2 regions of the Gemelliphila sp. 1F1 genome follow, and region 2 is predicted to be linked to the other one. Evidence: predicted binding sites of a transcription regulator. Region 2 holds the regulator's gene; the other holds the start of a gene.
What was found. Region 2 encodes CtsR, which represses protease genes until heat stress. Its sites were predicted from a motif close to ATGGTCAATAAAGGTCAAACA; they were not measured.

Region 1: the regulator CtsR is predicted to act here: its motif matches at 3,837-3,857, upstream of AC1XWJ_RS00915 (ATP-dependent Clp protease ATP-binding subunit).

What each region holds. Positions count from the first base shown of each region.
Region 1 is NZ_JBXHBE010000001.1:199,853-210,707, reverse strand. It holds gene AC1XWJ_RS00925 (hypothetical protein) at 1-548, opposite strand, end outside; gene AC1XWJ_RS00920 (GNAT family N-acetyltransferase) at 560-1,117, opposite strand; gene AC1XWJ_RS00915 (ATP-dependent Clp protease ATP-binding subunit) at 1,231-3,810, opposite strand; gene AC1XWJ_RS00910 (RluA family pseudouridine synthase) at 3,971-4,813, shown strand; gene AC1XWJ_RS00905 (MFS transporter) at 4,882-6,030, opposite strand; gene AC1XWJ_RS00900 (CPBP family intramembrane glutamic endopeptidase) at 6,054-6,758, opposite strand; gene AC1XWJ_RS00895 (formate/nitrite transporter family protein) at 6,879-7,652, opposite strand; gene tsaD (tRNA (adenosine(37)-N6)-threonylcarbamoyltransferase complex transferase subunit TsaD) at 7,775-8,797, opposite strand; gene rimI (ribosomal protein S18-alanine N-acetyltransferase) at 8,801-9,238, opposite strand; gene tsaB (tRNA (adenosine(37)-N6)-threonylcarbamoyltransferase complex dimerization subunit type 1 TsaB) at 9,225-9,881, opposite strand; gene tsaE (tRNA (adenosine(37)-N6)-threonylcarbamoyltransferase complex ATPase subunit type 1 TsaE) at 9,875-10,330, opposite strand; gene AC1XWJ_RS00870 (thermonuclease family protein) at 10,471-10,855, shown strand, end outside.
Region 2 is NZ_JBXHBE010000001.1:433,424-444,278, forward strand. It holds gene AC1XWJ_RS02055 (PIN/TRAM domain-containing protein) at 1-869, opposite strand, end outside; gene radA (DNA repair protein RadA) at 1,147-2,535, opposite strand; gene AC1XWJ_RS02065 (ATP-dependent Clp protease ATP-binding subunit) at 2,544-5,009, opposite strand; gene AC1XWJ_RS02070 (CtsR family transcriptional regulator) at 5,009-5,530, opposite strand; gene AC1XWJ_RS02075 (amino acid ABC transporter ATP-binding protein) at 5,664-6,389, opposite strand; gene AC1XWJ_RS02080 (amino acid ABC transporter permease) at 6,404-7,045, opposite strand; gene AC1XWJ_RS02085 (transporter substrate-binding domain-containing protein) at 7,057-7,863, opposite strand; T-box leader at 8,025-8,224, opposite strand; gene AC1XWJ_RS02090 (zinc metallopeptidase) at 8,350-9,087, opposite strand; gene AC1XWJ_RS02095 (cytidylyltransferase domain-containing protein) at 9,178-10,416, opposite strand; gene AC1XWJ_RS02100 (NeuD/PglB/VioB family sugar acetyltransferase) at 10,437-10,855, opposite strand, start outside.

The DNA of each region.
Region 1 (10,855 bases), 230 kb from region 2:
TTATCTACAATATCAGAATTATTAGCTAATGCTCTTCTTCCTTTATCTGTTAGAGAATATCCTACCACATTTATATACTCAGATAATTCTTCTTCTGAAAAATTATCTTTAATAGATTTATGAACATCATCTTTCTTCATTTTTGAAATTCCTGTTATATTTTTAGTTTTTAAAATATTCTTCAAAACTGCCATTGTCGTATGTTCTAGAGAATCTTTTATATTATTTATTGTAACATATCCATTTTTTACCAATAATTCTAAATTATATGGAGCATCTATACCATAACTATATTCAAAATATTTTGGATACATTCCCGGTTTTATACTATCCGTAGTAAAAGTGCCAAAATCTATTCTCCACAAGAGAATTATATCTCCTGCTATTAAACCTTCTGTTGTTATTTCCATATTTTTTTTAGGTACTAACTTACTTTTAGAAAGCTCTACTTCTTTTAACCATTTTTCCAAATCTCTACTAGGAGATATAAATGGCATTACTTCATAATCTTCATAATATTTTTTTACTTTATCTTCTAAATTCTTCATTTTTACCTCTTTTAATTAAATCTAATCTTTAAATCATTTATATTCTTTATATCTTTCATATTTTTATTATGTTGTAAAATAGATTTTTCATACCAAACTACATCATACCAATTATTAAACTTATATCCTACTCTTCTGAAATGTGCTACTTTTTCATATCCATATTTTTTATGAAAAATTTCACTTTGTTCATTTGGATAAGTAATACACGATGTTATATTAACAATATTTTGTTCGTATAAAATTTCTTCTAATTTAGTATAAAGTAACTTACCTACTCCAGAATTTACGTTTCTTCTATCTACATAAATAGATAATTCTACAGTATAATCATAAGCTTTTCTGTCTTTAAAAGTATTAACATATGCATAACCTATTATAGTATTACCTTTTTGAGCAACTAAAAAAGGATATGTTTTGGTTATTTTATTAATTCTATCTTTAAACTCATTAACAGTAGGCGTTATATAATCAAAAGTTATAGCAGTGTTTTCTACATAATAATCATAAATATCTAGTAACTGTTGTGCATCATCTTCTCTTACAAAACGCAATGTAACATTTTCCATTTTATACCTCTAACAAAATTTTATTTAATTATAACATAAAAAATAAAAATTAAATAACTTTCAACTTAACAAATAAAAAAGGTTTTAACTTAATAAAACCTTTTTACAAATATCTATTTAATATTTATTATTAACTTATCATTATAATCAAGATTAATTGTTGAATTGTCTTCTATACCCTGCTTAATAATTTCTATAGCAAGTTCATTTTCTATGTTACTTTGAATAAATCTCTTCAATGGTCTAGCTCCAAATTTCATATCATATCCTCCAGTAGCTATCCAATCAATAACATTTTCAGTATAAGTAAGATTAACATTTTGTTTTTCTAATCTTAGAACTAATTCTGATAAAAGTTTTTTAGTTATATCTTTAATATTATTTTCAGATAATGGTTTAAATATTATAATATCATCCATACGATTTAATATTTCTGGCTTGAAATATCCATAAAGTTGATTAATTACATTTTTTCTCGTTTCTTCTGTAATTTCTCCGTCATTAGCCTCTTCTAATAAATTCATAGATCCGATATTTGATGTCATTATTATAATTGTATTTTTGAAATCAACTACTACTCCTTTAGAATCTGTTAATGTACCTTCATCTAATAGTTGTAACAAGATATTAAATACATCTGTATGAGCTTTTTCTACTTCATCCAATAATATTATGCTGTATGGATTTCTACGAACACTTTCTGTCAGTTGACCACCTTCTTCATAACCTACATATCCCGGAGGAGCTCCTATTAATCTACTAACAGAATGTTTCTCCATATATTCACTCATATCTATTCTAACAATATTTTTTTCGTCATCAAAAAGATTAAGTGCTAAAGCTTTTGCTAATTCTGTTTTACCTACTCCAGTAGGCCCTAAGAATAAGAAACTTCCTATAGGTCTATTAGGATCAGAAATCCCAGCTCTAGAACGAAGTATAGCATTAGTAACACTATTCACAGCTTCATCTTGTCCTATTACTTTCTTATGTAGTGCAAATGATAGATTAAGTAATTTCTCTTTTTCTGTTTCTACTAATCTAGTAACTGGAATTCCGGTTACTTGACTTACTATATAACCTATTTCGTCTTCTGTTACTTCTTGTTTTAACAATTTATAATCATCTTCTTTTGCATTTTCTTCTAATTCTAATAATTCTGCTTCTAATTTTGGTAGTACTGAATATTTAAGCTCTGATGCTAATTCCAAATCATAATTATTTTCTGCTCTTTCTAATTCTAATTTTTTACTATCTATATCAGATCTCAATTTACTAATTTTAGATATTTTTTCTTTTTCTTTATCGACTTGCAGTTGAAGATATGATTGTTCTTCTCGCAAACTAGCTAGTTCTTCAATGAGATTTTCTAAACGTTTTTTGGATACTTCATCAGTTTCTGATTTCAATGCTTTTTCTTCTATTTCTAATTGCATAACTTTTCTATTAATAATATCTAACTCTTCGGGATTCGACGAATTTTCTGTCTTTATTGTAGCGCAAGCTTGATCTATTAAATCAATGGCTTTATCTGGTAAAAATCTATCCGTTATATATCTATTAGAAAGTTCTGCAGCATCTACTATGGCTCTATCTGAAATTTTTACGCCATGATAAACCTCAAATCTTTCTTTTAAACCGCGTAAAATAGAAATTGTATCCTCAACTGTCGGTTCTTTTACTAATACTTTTTGGAATCTTCTTTCTAATGCTGAATCTTTTTCAATATAATTTCTATATTCATTTAATGTTGTAGCACCAATACAATGTAATTCTCCTCTAGCTAGCATTGGCTTCAATATATTTCCTGCGTCCATGGCACCATCTGTTTTACCAGCACCAACTAACATATGAATTTCATCAATAAATAAAATTATATTCCCTTCTTTTTCTTTAATTTCTTTTAGTACTGCTTTTAAACGTTCTTCAAACTCACCTCTGTATTTAGCTCCAGCTACTAAACTAGTTAAATCCAATTCAAATATAATCTTATTTTTTAATTCTTCTGGTACATCCCCTTTAACTATTCTTTGAGCTAGTGCTTCTACTATTGCTGTTTTACCTACACCCGGTTCCCCTATTAAAACAGGATTATTTTTAGTTTTTCTTGATAAAATTCTTATTACATTTCTAATTTCATCATCTCTACCAATAACAGGATCTATCTTTCCTAATTTAACCTCTGATACTAAATCACGTCCATATTTTTCTAATACTTCATAGCTATTTTCTGGATTTTCATTCATAACTTTTTTGCCTCCTCTAATATCATCAATGACTTTTGTCAATTTTTCCAATGTTGTTACATTATCTAAATTATTTTTAAAAATACTGTTAGTTATATAACTAGCTAATAACAAGTGTTCACAAGAAATAAACTTATCTTCATACTTATCTTTTAGTTTATTGGCTTCTTGCATTAAGTTATTAGCATCATTACTTATATAAGAACCATAGCTTATATTATCACCAACTACTGAATTTATTTTTCTCATTTCATTATCTAATTCAGACAAGAGTTTTTCTTTGTTAACATTAATTCTTGTCAGAATATCACTATACAAATTAATATTTTTAGTAGCTTCATAAATTATCATTTCACTTGTTATACTTTGACTTTTTAATTCTATTGCTTTTTGTTGTGCCTTTGACAAAATTTCTTTGACACTATTAGTTAAACTATTTATATCCATAATTAACCTCCAATATAGTCAATTTTGTTTTGACCTTTTTTGACTATAAAAATATTATACACCTTTTGACCAATTTTGACAATAGTTTTTTTAAAAAATTTTACTTTAAATAAAAAAAATGTTAGAATAACAATCTAGATTAATACAAAGGACTTATTTTATGAAATTTATAATTAATGATAATTATCCTACCTTACGTGAATATTTATTAAATTTTTTACTATTGTCTAAAAAAAATGTTCATATATTAAATATGGCTAAAGACGGAATATTCATTAATGGTAAGAATGTTAATTTATACGAAAAAATATATAAAAACGATATTTTAGAAATAACTATTCAATTAGCTAATTCTACATATATTAATAACAATAATATAAATATTGATATTGAATATGAAGATGACTTTATTCTAATAGCTTCTAAGCCGTTCGGTATGAAAACTCATCCTAACGACATTAATATAGAAAACAATGCATTGGTTAACTACTTAATAAAAAATTATAACTACTTAGAGCCAATACACAGATTAGATATAGATACATGCGGATTGGTTATTTTTGCAAAAACTCCTCTAGTAAAATCAAAACTTGATTACAATTTAGAAAATAAATACATAAAAAGATATTACAATGCTATTGTTAAAAATAGTATTCGCCCTCAAACAATAACAACCAAAATCGGAAGAAGTAATACTGAAAAGAATAAAATGGCTGTTACCAATAATGGAAAAATAGCAATTACTAATATTTTATCATGTACAAAAACAAAAAATAATTTTTACAAAATTGAAATTTCTTTAGAAACTGGACGAACTCATCAAATAAGAGTTCATCTAGCATATTTGAAAAATGCTATTATTGGTGATAAACTTTATTCAAAAGATTATATTAACTATCCTAATATGTATTTAGGAGCTTTAAAAATTGAGTTAAATCATCCTATATCAGATGAAAAAATAATTGTAAAGTCTAAATACTCAGACTTGTTTTCTAAAATGTAATATTTTTTGAATTGAGACTAATGAAAAAGGTGTAACGAAAAATAGCATTACACCTTTTTATATAAATATTAAAATTTCAATCTACTAGCAATTATTAATGAGATAAAAGCAACCCCCGATGACACAAGGAATACTAAGTTAGTACTAATGTCCCATATAAATCCTACCATATACATACCCAAAAATGCACTTAATTGAAATCCTACTGCACTGTATAAATTTTGCATTTCTAGTGTTTTTTCTGAATTAAATTTACTATTAAGTAATAAAATAAAAGATATTTGAGCTAAGGCAAAAGTTATTGCGTGTAATGTTTGCATAAAGATAAAAACATATACATTTTCAAACAAACCTAGCATTAACCACCTAAAAGCTGCAGTCGCACAAGCAAATATTAAAAATTTCCTTGCGCTAATATTTCTAGGCAATTTATTAGAAAATATAAAAAATAGTATCTCTGATATAACCGAAATGTTAACTATTAATCCTGTTAACCACTTTAATGAAATGTTCATACCTTCAAGGTATAAAACACTATAATTATTATATGCTGCATGACTAAGTTGTAAAAAGAAAAATGTCAAAATCAACAATATTGCATTTCTATCATTCTTAAGCCAAATAAACTGTTTAGATGTTCGTTTAGAATTATTACTATATGAATCTACATTTTTTAACAAATCAGGAGTCGGCATTAATGTAAACATAAAGTAAATAAACACTAAACTCGCTAAAACATAAAATATATAGTTATTACTAATATAACCTAAAACACTTCCTACTATTATACCTATAGTCATAAAACTAATAGAGCCAAAAACTCTAACCTTACCATAATCTACATTTCCTTCTTTAAGAAAAAGTGATGATGTTGTTTCTGTAAGTGGTGTTAAACTAAAATAAGTTAACCCGAATAAAAATGTTACCAAAAATAAATTTATTTTATTATCAACGAATCCATAAAATAATACTATCACAAAACCAGATAATCCAATTACTTTATATGACATATGTAGTCCAAATCTTTTTATCAAAGCAGTACTAACAAATATACCGCTGATAAATCTAGCTAAATAAATCATAGAGAAAACTGCACTAGCTTCTAATACTGATAAATTTTTTATCGTTGTTAAATAAATTATCCAATATTGAAAAAATACACCTTGCACAGCATACTGCAAGAAATAATTTAATCCTAACCAATTTTTTGCCTTCATATACTTTATCCTCACCAATTATACTACGCTAAAAAAACTTGAGCATATAAAACTATAAAGTTCATCAAAATATGGGCTAGTATAGGTGCAAATATTCTACCTGTAACTTTATATAATATACTAAATACAATAGACATAACTATATAGACTACCATAACAGGGGAAATTCCATCATGTGGCAATGCAAAAATAATACCAGTAACCATAGCAGCTAATGAAAATCGTAATTTATTGTTGTTTGTATCTATAATATCATATAAATATCCAAATATTGCTTTTCTAAAAACTAATTCTTCTAATACAGGTGCAAATACTATTGCATAAACAGAATATAAAGGAACTGATTTTACAATTTGCGATATAGTCGATGTATTTTGACTACCAGTCTCAATACCAAATATAGCCGATATTAATTGCAAAATAATTCCCAACATCATCTGTAACATCATCATAATAATAAATCCTATAAATCCATATAAAAATGTTTTTAATATCCCAGACTTGTTATTTACATTTTCTATACTATTAATTTTATTCTTATTAGTGAAGAAAATAATTATTATACTAGCTATTAAACAGTTAATTAGCATAATAGATATTCTTGAAGTTACACTAGTAACACTAATAGTTCTTAATATAAAAGTTGGTAAAAAAATAGTAAATATTAGGTATATTACTACAACAAAAAAACTTTTCCAAAATTGACCTTTTTTTAAAGAAATATTCATATCTTAACCTCCAAATTATAGACTATAACATTATACCACACTTTGAAATAAATAAACTTAAATTTTAGTGAATATAAAAAATAAAATCTTTGACTCTTTTTAAAGTCAAAGATTTTATTTTTATCGTTTTTGGTACGCTAATGAATATAAACAAGCAACCATTACTAGACCTCCTAGTAAATTACCTATCCAAACAAAAAGCATATTTTCTGCAAATTGTAAAAATGTAATATGTGCTCCCGCCAACATCGCTGCTGGTATTATAAACATATTTGCCACAACGTGTTGGAATCCAATAGCAACAAAAGTCATAACTGGAAACCAAGCTCCTAAAATTTTTCCTGTAACATCTTTAGCTGCAAATGATAACCAAGCTCCCATACTCACTAACCAGTTACACCCTATGCCAGAAACAATCATTTGAAGCGGAGTTGCATTCACCTTTGCTTCAGCAGTATGAATAGTCTTTTCCAAAACAACTCCTTCTGTAAGACCAACTATATGACCGAAGAAATATGCTACAAAAACTGCTCCAACTACATTCATAAGTGTTATAAAAACATAATTTTTTAAAAGTCTTTTTATATCTATTTTTTTAGATAAATAAGCAGCTCCTACAGCCATCATATTACTAGTAATAAGTTCTCCTCCACCTACTAAAATACAAGCAAGTCCTACTGGAAAGACTGCAGCACCAATAAATGATCCAAATCCTCCCCATTCGTGAGGGAAAGTTCCCGCTATTCTTATGTAAGCTAGATATCCTACACTAATAAATGCTCCCCCCAAAAATCCTAATACAACCATATATAGCCAACCTGCATTAGCTTTTGCTTGTCCTTTTTGGGCAGAATATTCATATATTTCTTGAGGTTCTAAATAAAGTTTAGACATATATACTACTCCTTAAATTAATTTTACAATGACTATTATACAACAAAAAACTAAATATTTGCAAGCGTATAATGTAACTATATAAAAAAACTTATGTAGTTCTTGTACTACATAAGTCTTACCTATTTCATAATTTTCTCTAATTTCATACTAGATTTTGCATTTAACTCTAATGGATTAGTAAAAATATTGTTTTTGTAATAATAATATCCCACTGCTCCCATCATAGCTGCATTATCGCTACAATATTCCATTTTTGGTATTAATAATTCAATATTTAGCTTATTAGCTAGATTGTTAGCACGTTCTCTAAGTTCACTATTTCCAGCTACCCCTCCTGCTATAATAAGTTGCTCAACATTAAATTGAATTAAAGCTTTCTCTGTTTTATATAATAAAATATCAATTACTGCTTTTTGAAAACTTGTAGCCAAATCTTCTTTTATTATTTCTTCTCCCCGCTGTTTTGCATTATGAATAATATTTATAACAGCAGACTTAATACCAGAGAAACTGAAATTATAATCATCACTGTCTATCATAGCTCTAGGAATGTTATAGTTATCTTCTCCTAGTTTAGCTAATGCATCTATTTTCGGGCCGCCTGGATATTCTAATGATAATTGTCTAGCTATTTTGTCATACGCTTCACCTACAGCATCATCCAAAGTACTACCTATTATTTTGAATTTCAATTCATCCTCTAAAATAACTAACTCGGTATGCCCTCCACTAACTACTAAAGCTAAAGCGGGATATTTTATATTGTTTTCAATGTTAGTGGCATAAATATGTCCAGCTATATGATGTGCAGCTATTAAAGGTTTATTCAATGTATAACTTAATGTCTTAGCAACATTAACACCAACTAACAATGATCCTATTAGTCCTGGACCTTGAGTTACACATATAGCATCTATCTCTTCTAAGGATATATTTGCTTCTTCTAAACTTTGAGCCACTATTTGTAAAATTACCTCTATATGCTTTCTACTAGCTATTTCTGGAACTACTCCTCCATACTGCTTATGAGTATCTATTTGACTACTTACAATATTAGACAAAACTTTCTTTCCATTTTCTACAATAGCAACACTAGTTTCATCACAGCTAGTTTCTATAGCTAAAATTTTAACATTATTCATTGCTTAAAACTCCCTTACCATAACATAAGCTGTTTCTCCGTTATTTTGATAATAATTTTCTCTACGTCCAGAAACATCAAATCCTGCTTTAATATACACTTTATAAGCTCTCTTATTACTTTCTCTAACTTCAATAGTTGCTCTTTTTGCATTTTTCATTTTATATAGTTCCATTATATATACAAGGAATAATTGCCCTAATTTTTTATTTTGATGAGGTTTATCAATAACTATCTTATTTATCTGATATTCATCAACTACATACCAGCCACCACAAAATCCTAGAATCTCATCATCATTAAAAATAGCATAATACTCAGAATTTTCGTGCTCTAATTCATTTTTTAGCATTTCTTTTGTCCAAGGATCATCAAAATTATTATTATCTATCTCTGACAATCTATCTAAATGTTCTACACCAACTCTATTAATTTTTATCATTTTTTAAACTCCTTTCTGCCTCTGTTAAACGTAAGTAGTTAGGTATTGCAGCAAAGCTAGTTGTTTGTTGAGAATAGTTTTTTACTAATAAATAATCTTTTGCATCAATATTTTTTATTACTACACTAAAATCTACTTTTACATTATTGTAATCAAAATTTCCAACATTTGTTATAAATTGAACAGATTTATTTAAATTATTAACATATGATACTAATTCTTCAAATGAATAATATCCTTCTGTCAACACCTCTTCATTATTAAAATATGCTGCAGCATAAACATTCCCTCTACGACCATCAAAAAAAGAAACAGTCAAAATATTTTTTTTATTATAGTTTGCAGCAAGAAGTCTCAAAGATGATAATGTCTTTATAGATATTTTCAAAACATAAGATAATGTTTTACCTATTGACAAAACTACTCTAAGAGCTGTATAAGAGCCCGGACCATTAGTTACAACTATTTCCGTTAAATCGTTTTTACTAACATTAGCATTACTTAAACAGTTATCTATTTCTTTTAATATTATTTCAGATAAATTTCTATGGCTCTCAACAATGCTCTCAGCTAAAATTTGATTATTTTTTATACAACATACTGATAAAGTACTGTTTGATCCATCTATAACCAAACTTACCATAATTTTATAATCTCTCTTTCTATATTTTTGTATTTATCCCCTTCAGATAATATCTCAACAATTCTTACATCATTATCATAATTTATTTGAAAATTAATTTTGTCTTTAGGCAAAAAGTCAGAGATAAATTCTGACCATTCTATAACACAAACAGCTTGTTCATAAAATATATCCTCAAAGCCCAAATCTTCTTCATTATTTTCTAATCTATAGGCATCGATATGATAGAACATTTTATTATTAGCTTCATACTCTTTCAAAATATTAAATGTAGGTGAATTAACTACATCATTAACTCCCAAATATTTTGCAAAAAATTGAGTGAAAGTAGTTTTTCCAGCACCTAAATTTCCATTTAAAGTTAAAATAAAATTTTCCGTTACAAGTTCTGACAATAATTTTGCTAAACGTTCTGTATCCTCTAAATTTTTTAATATAATTATTGACATATAAGCTCCTATACCTAGTTAATTAATAATACTATAATACATTATTTATATTCTAAATGCAATATTTTGATAACTATAACTGCTCAATAGAAAATTAAACAATTTTATGATATCATTAGATAATTGATAAGGAGGATATTATGAATAAAAAACTATATTCTATACTAACTACTATTTTTACGGTTGCCATTATTCTATTTTTATATATTTATGGTGGAGATTTATTTAATAATACAAAATACAATTCTGAAACAATAAACGGAGTACAAATTACTGGAGATACAACAAAATACCCAGTTCAATTTATTCGAAAAATAGATGGAGATACTATTAAAGTAAAATTCAACAATCAGGATTTAACCGTAAGATATCTATTAATAGATACCCCAGAAACAGTTAAAGCAAACACAGAAGTTCAACCTTATGGACCTGAAGCAAGTGCTTTAAATGAAAAAATATTAAAAAATGCAAAAAAAGTAGAAATAGAATTTGATGTATACAAAAAAAAAGATAAGTATGATAGAG
Region 2 (10,855 bases):
TTAGATAAATCATTAACATTTAGCACTTTAATAGATTGAACTGTCGCTAATTTGTTTAAATTATAATCTGTCGTTATGATTGCACACTTATTTTTTTTCGCATAATCTATCAACAACCCATCAACTGCATCATGCTCCTTATATTTATAGTCACTATCTATTACCAAATTGACACTCTCAGTCTTTTGTAAGTCTTCTACACAATCTAATCCTAATCTACCTTTAGACCTTTTTATAGGATCTTCTGAGTCTGCAATAAGTTGTAATTCTTTAAGAACAAATTCAGGAACAATAACTTTTCCTTCTAAAAATCCTGTTTGTGCTACATCATGTATTCTAGAGTCAATTAAAGCACTAGTATCAACAACTTTATCATAGATAAAACTTTGACCATTTGATTTCTTATCTTCATTTTTGGATCTTGATATAGGTAATCTATTAGTAAATAACCCTAAAAATTCTCCACCACGTCGATATCCTAATATAAATCCTAAATATCCGAATACTAAATAGAACAGACCTGAAATTATAGAAGTTATAAGCGGTATTGATACTATAGAACTTGTAGCAAGGGATAATAATGCTGCAACAAGTAATCCTAAAATAAGACCTATAGTTGTAAATACAACTTTAGACATAGGTATATTACTTAATTTTTCTTCTATTTTTTTTATAACACTTACTAATCTTGATGAAAATAATAAAGACAATATAATAAACAATAATGTTATAATAGATGTTACAACTAACCTTAATACTATATCATTTATATTTGAAAAATAATTATTACTAAATATAATGTTAGTTATTAATGTTCCTACTGTAACTCCTAACAACCCAGAAATTATTACAATTAATTTTCTTAGCATAAAATCTCTCCTTGTTTTATTTTATTTCATATATTCTAATATATGTACTTAAATTATAAATAAAATATTAAAATTTTATTTATTAAGAAATATTTATCTAAATTAAACTCTTAAAAATATATTTTCGCTACAAAGCTATTAAATACTATTGTAGCGAAAAATATATTTAACAATTTCAACTCTACTCTACTCTAAATATTTCTTCAATAATTTGAAGATATTAAATATCTACAACTTATATCTATAATAACAAATTTATAATATTTTGTATATAGATTTAAAATATTTGTTCGAATACTATGTCTAAACAACTATTTATGTTTTTTACTGGGATTATTTCTAAGCCTTCAGGAACATCAATAATATTTTTATTGCTATATGGGATAAATATTCGTTTAAATCCGTGTTTTTTAGCTTCATTGATTCGTTGTTCAATTCTGCTAACTCTACGAATCTCTCCAGTTAAACCTACTTCTCCTATAAAGCAATCATACATATTAACAGAAATATCTTTAAAACTTGAGGCAACAGCTATTAAAACTCCCAAATCTACTGCGGGATCATCTATTTTTACTCCACCAGCTACTTTTACATAAACATCTTGTTGTTGTAATAGGTATCCAGCTTTTTTCTCCAACACTGCCATTAATAAAACTAATTTATTGTACTCTAAGCCTGTCGACACTCTTCTAGGATTATTGAATGCTGTTGGAGTTGTTAATGATTGAATTTCTACCAACAATGGTCTTGTTCCTTCCATAGTTCCCACTATAGTAGCTCCCGATAAATCTCTACTTCTTTCTTCTAAAAAAATTTGTGAAGGATTATCCATATCCATAAGACCACTAGACTGCATTTCAAAAATACCTAATTCATTAGTAGATCCAAACCTGTTTTTTACAGCTCGTAAAATACGATAACTATGATGTTCTTCCCCTTCAAAATATAAAACTGTATCTACCATATGCTCTAGCATTTTAGGACCGGCTATAGTTCCTTCTTTAGTGACATGACCTACTATAAATATTGCAATATTTAAACTTTTTGCAATCTTCATAAGTTGTTGCGTACATTCCCTTACTTGAGTTATACTGCCTGGAGAATTATCTAAGTTAGGATTATATACAGTTTGTATAGAATCAATGACCAAAAACTTAGGTTTAATTTTTTTTATTATTTCATATATTAAATTTAAGTCTGTCTGAGAATAAGCGTATAATTCATTAGTATCACTTTTCATTCTATCTGCTCTAATTTTAACTTGCCTAACAGACTCTTCTCCAGAAACGTACAAAACATCATGTTCTTTGGATAAATATGATGATATCTGCAATAACAATGTTGATTTACCTATTCCAGGATCTCCTCCAAGTAAAACTAACGATCCCGGCACTACTCCACCTCCTAAAACTCTATTTAATTCATTACTATCTGTTAGAGTTCTCGGAACATCTTGTGTGGAAATATTTTTTAACTTATCTACTGTAATTTCTAATTTAGATTGTGTTTGCTCAGAAAGAAATGTACTGTGCTTATCATTAACTTTTATCTCTCTTACTTCTTCTAATGAATTCCATTTAAAGCATCTCGGACATTTTCCTAAATATTTAACACTCTGATAACCACAAGCATTGCATTCATATTTTGTTGAAACTTTTTTTGCCATAGAGTCACCTATTTATTCTTAACGACAAATTTATCTTTTTTATAATCTATATTAATTAATCCTGATAACTCTGGATTTTTTAATATTTCTTCACTTAATAAATCTTCTATATTCTTTTGAATACTTCTTTTAAGCGGTCTTGCTCCGTATTCTTTTATACTACCATCTTCTATTATTTTATCCATCGCTTTTTTAGTAAGTTTTATAGTAATATCTCTATCTTTTAGACGTTTCGATAAACCGTCAAGCAGTAATAAAGAAATTTTTTCAAGATCTTCTTTTTCTAACGATTTGAACACTACTATATCATCTATTCTATTTAGAAATTCTGGTCTATATTGTTTTTTTAGAGCCTCCATCATTGTTTTTTGAACATTTTGATAATCATCTTTAATAGATGTGCTACCAGCAAATCCTACAAATTTTTGGTCACTTAGCTCGCTAACTCCTACATTTGATGTCATAATTATTATTGTATTTCTAAAATCAATTAACCTACCATTACTATCTGTTAATCTACCATCGTCAAGTACTTGTAACAAAATATTAAATATTGATGGATGTGCTTTTTCGATTTCATCAAATAGTACTACAGAATAAGGTTTTTGACGAACACTTTCCGACAGTTGACCGGCAGAATCATACCCTACATATCCTGGAGGAGCTCCTATTAATCTACTTACAGAATGAGGTTCCATATACTCACTCATATCCATTCTTATCATATTGTCCTCTGATCCAAACAATACCTCTGATAAACTTTTAGCTAGTTCTGTTTTTCCTACACCTGTTGGTCCTAAAAAAATAAAACTTCCTATAGGTCTATTTTCATCTTTAAAACCACTTCTAGCTCTTCGGATAGATTTTGCAAGGCTTATTACTGCATCATCTTGTCCGATCACTCGCTGATGCAATGTATCTTCAAGGTTCAACAGTTTTTCACTTTCTGTTTGATTAAGTTTTGTTACTGGTATTCCTGTCCATGTTGCTAAAACTTCAGCTATATGCTCATCAGTAATAATAATTTTCTCTTTTGATAGATTATCTTGCCAACTAATTTTAAAATCTTCAATTTTTTTGACCACTTCGTTTATTTCATCACGTTTTTGAGCTGCTATTTCAAATTCTTGATTTAAAACTGCTGCATCTTTCTCAATATTCAATTTATTAAGTTCATCTTCATATTCTTTTAGTTCTTCTGGAGACTTATAAAATTTTAACTTAACTTTTGAACTAGCTTCATCTATAAGGTCAATTGCCTTATCTGGTAAAAATCTATCATTTATATATGTACTACTTAACTTAACTGCAGCCTCCAAAGCTGCATCTGTAATTTCTACATTATGATGTTCTTCGTACTTATGACGTAAACCTTTCAAAATTTCAACAGAATCATTATCTTTAGGTTCTTCTACTTTAATAGGTTGGAATCTTCTTTCTAGAGCAGCATCACGTTCAAAGTATTTTCTATATTCTTCTATTGTTGTAGCTCCAATTACTTGAATAGTTCCTCTTGACAAAGCAGGTTTTAAAATATTAGAAGCATCTGCACTTCCTTCTGTTCCACCTGCTCCTATAATTGTATGAATTTCATCTATAAATAAAATAATATTTCCTGCTGTTTCTATCTCATTTATTATATTTTTTAAACGTTCTTCAAATTCTCCTCGATATTTAGTACCAGCAAGTAGCGTTCCCATATCTAGTACCATAACTCTTTTTCCTAGAAGATTACTAGGAATATTTTGTGATACTATTCTTTGCGCTAATCCTTCTACTATGGCAGTTTTACCAACGCCTGGCTCCCCTATTAATACTGGATTATTTTTTGTTCTCCTATTTAATATCTCAATCATTCTAGTTATTTCAGAATCGCGAGCTACTACAGGATCCAATTTGTTATGCAAAGCTTCTTTAGTTAAATCTTTAGCTAAAGAATTTAATAATTCAGTTTGGTTCGAAGTATCTTCTTGTTCTTCAACGTTTCTAAATGTATCAAATAATTTTGAAAATAATCCTTGATTTTGTTTTAATAAATTTGTTAATTCAATAATCAAAGCATCTACGTTAATATTTTTTATATCTTTTAATATTTTTACTGCCGTACTATCATACTGACTAAGTAACGATAATAGTAAATGTTCGCTACTAACTACAAAACTTCTAGTATCATCTGCAAAATTTTGGCTTTGTTCAATAGTTTTTATTGCACCATTAGTATATTCCTTTGTCATTAGCACATCATTATAAAATGGCGTTTCTTTTAACTCAACTTCATAAAATTTCTCAACTTCTTTTTTAAAATCATTATAAGATACACCATATCTATTTAAAACTTTCTTACCTAAACCATCAGTCGATAAAATCGCAAGTAATAAATGTTCAGTTCCAACGGCTCTAAGTCCAAAAGATTTCGTTTCTTTTTTAGAATTTGTAAGTACCATTAAAGCCGATTCATTAAATCTAATATACATTATTTATTCTCCTTACTATATTTTATTGTTGTTATGAAATCAATTAACATTTCTTTCAGATTTTGAAGAGTTTCTATTCTAGCAATTTCCAAATTATCCTTATCAATTATGTATCGTTCTAAGTTTTGGTAGTTTGACAATAGTCTACTAAATGCTGTTCCCATAATTTCAAAATCAAAGTAGTTTATATAATTTTCATTTTTTAATATTTTCAATATTTTTATATAATCAATATTTTCTAACGATTCATTATTAATAGTTTCTATTAGATAATCTAGATAATCTGCATTGTTATGAATAGTGATTTTAGTAATTCTTATAAAACCACCACCGCCTCTTTTACTCTCTATTGTAAAACCGTGTTCCGGAGTAAATCTTGTTTTTATTACATAATTTAATTGCGACGGAACACAGTCAAATTTTTCGGCAACATTACTTCTTTTTAATGTTATGAAATCTTCATCAGAATTATTTAACAACTCTTTTATATATTGTTCTATAATGTCCGTCATATTATTCATTATATCAACCTCCTTGATTGACTAAAATTGACCTTTGTATTATTATACTATAAATGAATTTAAAATTCTACTACATAATCACTTTAATACAAAAAAATAATGCGTAGTTATATTACCTACACATTATTTTTTTCTATAAAATTTTACTGAAAAATTCTTTAGTTCTCTCTTCTTTTGCATTATTAAATATTTCATCAGGAGTTCCTTCTTCAAGAATAATCCCATAACTCATAAACATTACTCTATCTGCAACTTCTTTTGCAAAATTCATCTCATGAGTAACAATTATCATAGTTAATCCATCTTCTGAAAGTTCTTTTATTACCTCTAATACTTCTTTTACCATTTCCGGATCAAGAGCACTAGTTGGTTCATCAAATAATAATACTTCTGGATCATTAGCTAATGCTCTAGCTATTGCAACACGTTGCTTTTGTCCTCCAGAAAGGTTGTTTGGATAGCTATCTTGCTTTTCTTCTAGCCCTACTCTTTTCAATAACTTCAAAGATTGTGATTTTATTTCTTCTAATGATTTATTTTTATGCAACGTCTTTGGAGCTAACATTATATTTTCTAAAACAGTCATATTATTAAATAAATTAAAATTTTGGAATACCATCCCTACCTTTTCTCTATGACTATTAATATCATAGTTTTTATCCAATATATTTTTATTATTGTATAATATTTGTCCTGAATTAGGTTTTTCTAATAAATTTAAACATCTTAGTGCTGTACTTTTTCCACTACCACTAGATCCTAAGATAACAACTTTCTCTCCTTTTTTTATTTCAAAGTTAATTCCTTTTAACACTTCATTATTTTTAAAATTTTTTGTCAAATTTTTCACTTCTATTATCATAATAATTCTCCTTAACTTTCAAATTTTTTCTCAAGTTTTTTAACTGCTTGTGACAATAATGATGTTATTACAAAATAAATCAACGCTGCAATTATGTATGGTCCAAAAGTTTCGTAAGTCGCATTTTTTATAGAATTAGCTGCAAACATAATATCTCCAACTCCTACAAAATAAACTATAGACGATTCTTTAACTAATGATATGAATTCATTACCTAATGCAGGCAAACTATTTTTAAACGCTTGAGGAAGAATAATTAATTTCATTGTTTGGTAGTAATTAAGTCCTAATGAACGTCCAGCTTCCATTTGACCTTTATCAATCGCATTTATACCTGCTCTTAATATTTCACTAACATAAGCTGCCGAATTTAATGCTAAAGCTATAACCGCAGACACAAAAGGTGAAAAAGATATACCTACCTCTGGCAATGCAAAATAAATTATCATTATTTGGACTAGTATAGGGGTATTTCTAATTATTTCAACATAAACTACTGCTATATACTTAAAAACTTTGATAGTTCCTATTTTAGCTATACATATTATAATTCCTAAAATTACCCCTATTAGTAATGCCAAAAATGAAACTTCCAAAGTTGTTATCGTGGCATCTATATACATCTTATAGTACTCTGATAAAAAATTAAACATAATAATCCTCCTTAATACTTGGCAACTAATTCGCCATATTTTATTAATTGTTCTTCAAATTTATTATTCTCAACTATTTCATCGATTACTTTGTTAACTTCTGTTAATAAAGTATCATTATTTCCTTTTTTAAAAGCTATAGCTAACCCATCTGACTCAGCATCTTTTTCTAAAACAAAACTACTAATAGTTAAACTATCTTCTTTCTTTAAAGAAATTTTACTAACATCTTCTGCTAAAAATACCGCATCTACATTATTATTTTTCAAATCTTGTAGTAAGTTAGGTACATCTGAAAGTGATTGAATATTATCTCTATCTAATCCTAATTCATCTAATAAATATTTCTCTTGAATAGATCCTTTTTGAACTGCAATTTTTTTTGTTTTTAATTCCTCTAATGATTTTATATCATCCTTATTTTTATTAATAATAAACGCACTTCCTCCTACATAATAATTGTTAGAGAAATCTACAACTTTTCGTCTTTCTTCAGATGGATTCATCCCAGAAATTACCATATCAACCCTACCAGATGTCAAAGCTGGTAATAATGAATCAAATGATAATTGAACTATTTCTAATTCTACATCTAATTTCTTAGCAATTTCTTCAGCTAAATAAATATCTGCACCTACAACCTTAATTTCTCCATCTTCCGAAGTGAAAAATTCATAAGGTGGATAATCTGGAGATACTGCAAGAGTAATCTTTCCTTTTTTCTTTATTTTATCCAATCTATTAGTATTATCTTCACTACAACCAACACTAATTATTATCAAAACAATTGATAATAAAAACATATAAAACTTTTTCATTTTTTTCCTCCTTATAAATAATTAATTACAAAATAAAAAATCTCTTTGCAAAATTTGCAAAGAGACGTCATTAACGCGGTACCACTCTTTTTAGTAATAAATTTATTCAAAGTCGATAGGCAATTTGACAATAAAAAAATCTCTTTATAAGCTAATGCTTACAAAGAGACGAATTTTTCGCGTTGCCACTCTTCTTGATATAAATTATTATACCCACTCTAGTTCTTTAAGGCAGAAATACCAATTATTTTTCAATAAATTACTCCGAAGTACGTTCTTCCAAATTATAATACTAACCTTCCACCAACATTAGCTCGCTTTAATCAAAACTTAAAATACTACTCTTCATCAATGTATTAATATTTATTTTTTATAATTCTATACTCAAAATAATATTTTGTCAATAGTTTTTTAAAAAAATTAAATAACTTTATGATATAAATAAAAAGAAAGTGCGAATAACATATTATCCACACTTCAAATTTTTTATCCTCTATTATTACTAGAATTTAAAATTATTAAAATAAATCTCATTAATTCCATAAGAGCTACTAATGCTGCTGCAACATAAGTCATAGCCGCTGCAGAAAGAACTTTTTTACAGTGTCTACGCTCTTGATCATTAACTATTCCTAAATCTGTTACTTGCTCTAATGCTCTCTTAGATGCATCAAATTCTACTGGCAATGTTACGACTTGGAACAATACTGCAAACAGCATAAGACCTACCCCTATCCATGCAATAGTAATCCCAAACGATCCAGCAGCTTTCATTAAATAAGTAAGTCCCAATCCAATCATGATGAAAATCATTGATAAGTTACCACCTAGATTAGCTAACGGTACTAATGCATGACGCCAACGCATAGGTTTATAATCTGCAACTTTATCTTGAATTACATGTCCAACTTCATGAGCTGCAATAGCTACTGATGCAACCGTTGGTTGTGAATAAACTATAGGTGATAATACTACTGTATTAGTTGAAGGATTGTAGTGATCTGAAAGTTCAGCTTCTCCTCTGACTACTTTTACATCTGTTATTCCATTTGCTTGCATAATTGCTTCTGCAACTTCTTTTCCTGTTAATCCTGATAATGTTTTTACTTTTTTATATCTACCGTAGGCACTTTTTACTTTCCATTGTGCCCACAATGGAATTATCATTATTAATGCAAAATAAAGTAAATAACTTCCTGATATTCCGTAATATCCTGGTATCATCATATATAACAATCTCCTTTTTTTGAATATTATTGAAATTATATCATCTTTTTAAAAATATTTCTATACATTTTACTTTAAATATATTTTCTAATATACTTTAAACATATTATTAAAAATTTTCTGTCCTTCTTCATTAAAATGTAAGCCATCTGTAGTGTATTTATACTCCAAATTTTTATTTTTTGAAAGTGATTGATTTGTGTCTATTAAATGAATATTATACACTCTACAAATATCTTGTATATATAAATTTAATTCTTCAATATCTTTGTTAGATACACTCTCTCTAAATAATGTATATGTTATTGTTGACATATAGATATTAATATTATTTTTCAACAATTTTTGTATCAAGATGTTATAGTTATCCTTAATAATATTAACGTCATATCCTGCAATCAAGTCATTAACTCCTAATGAGATAACTATGTTTTTTATTTTATTATTACATAATATACAATCCAAGTTTTCTACAACTGTTGCTAAAGTAACTCCACCAATACTAAGATTATCATAATTTTCCAATTGTAGTAATACTGCTCTACTATCACCTAAAATAATATTATTATATTTTATAGCATTATTTTTTTCAATATAAAATTGTTTATACATAGTTTTACTATTTAATTCCCTTTGTTTGTAATTAAATAGTATACTTCCTATGACATTAACAAAATCTTCTCTATCATCAACATCTAAAGATTCTTCTTTTGGCATTATATAAGCTTTTGTCTTGTTAGTAAAATAACTTTTATTTTGCATATATTTCTTTTTTGAAGTTATAAATATTGCTCCATTAGGTACAAATAAATCTTTTTTATCTTGTCGTCTATAATTAGTATCTACACCTACAATATCTACTGCATAATTATTATCATCTAAACTTGTAAATAGTTCTGGTGACTTATCAACTTTAGAAAAACTTACTACATTTTCTGCATCGCTATCTATATATAGTTTCATAGCCTCTTTTATATTTTGAGCAGTTCGCAAAGGCGAGGTAGGTTGCAAAAGAACAAATACTTGATCATCAGAAAAGTTTTTTAAAAAATCTTCATTAACTTCGTAAGAAGTAGTAAAGTCTGTCGAAAGTTCTTCTGGACGCATTATAACATTTATACCCTTGGTCTCACATATTTCTTTATAAATATGTGAGTCTGTACTTACATAAATATCTTCTTTTCTAAAACAACCAGAATCTATTGCAGCATCAATAGTATAAAAAATCATTGGTTTTTCATATAAATATAGCATATTTTTATTGCGTAGTCCTTTTGAACCTGATCGTGCTGGTATCAAACATACTGCAGAAGAAATATTTTTCAAAATCCATCACCTCTTTAAAACTATTTTATTTTTTTTGCAGGAATTCCTACATAAGTTCCAGTTTCTAATATTGATTTAACTACTACTGCTCCTGCTCCCAATGTAGTATAAGGTGCTAATTCTATAAGTTGGATAATAACACTGCCACTTCCTATGTAACATCCTTCTCCTATGGTACAAATACCATTTATAATAGCCCCAGGGGTAATATTACAATGTTTTTCAATAATAGTATGATGTTCTACTATGGCTCCAGTATTTATTATACAGTTATCATATATACTAACATCTGCACCTATAAAACTACTGAATCCTACAAATATTCCACGACCTTTTATATTATCTTCAGAAAAAATATTACTATGTTTACTAATTACGTTTATTATTTTTTCATAATAATTGTCACTAACTAAACTAAATACTTCTGCACGTTTTTTAT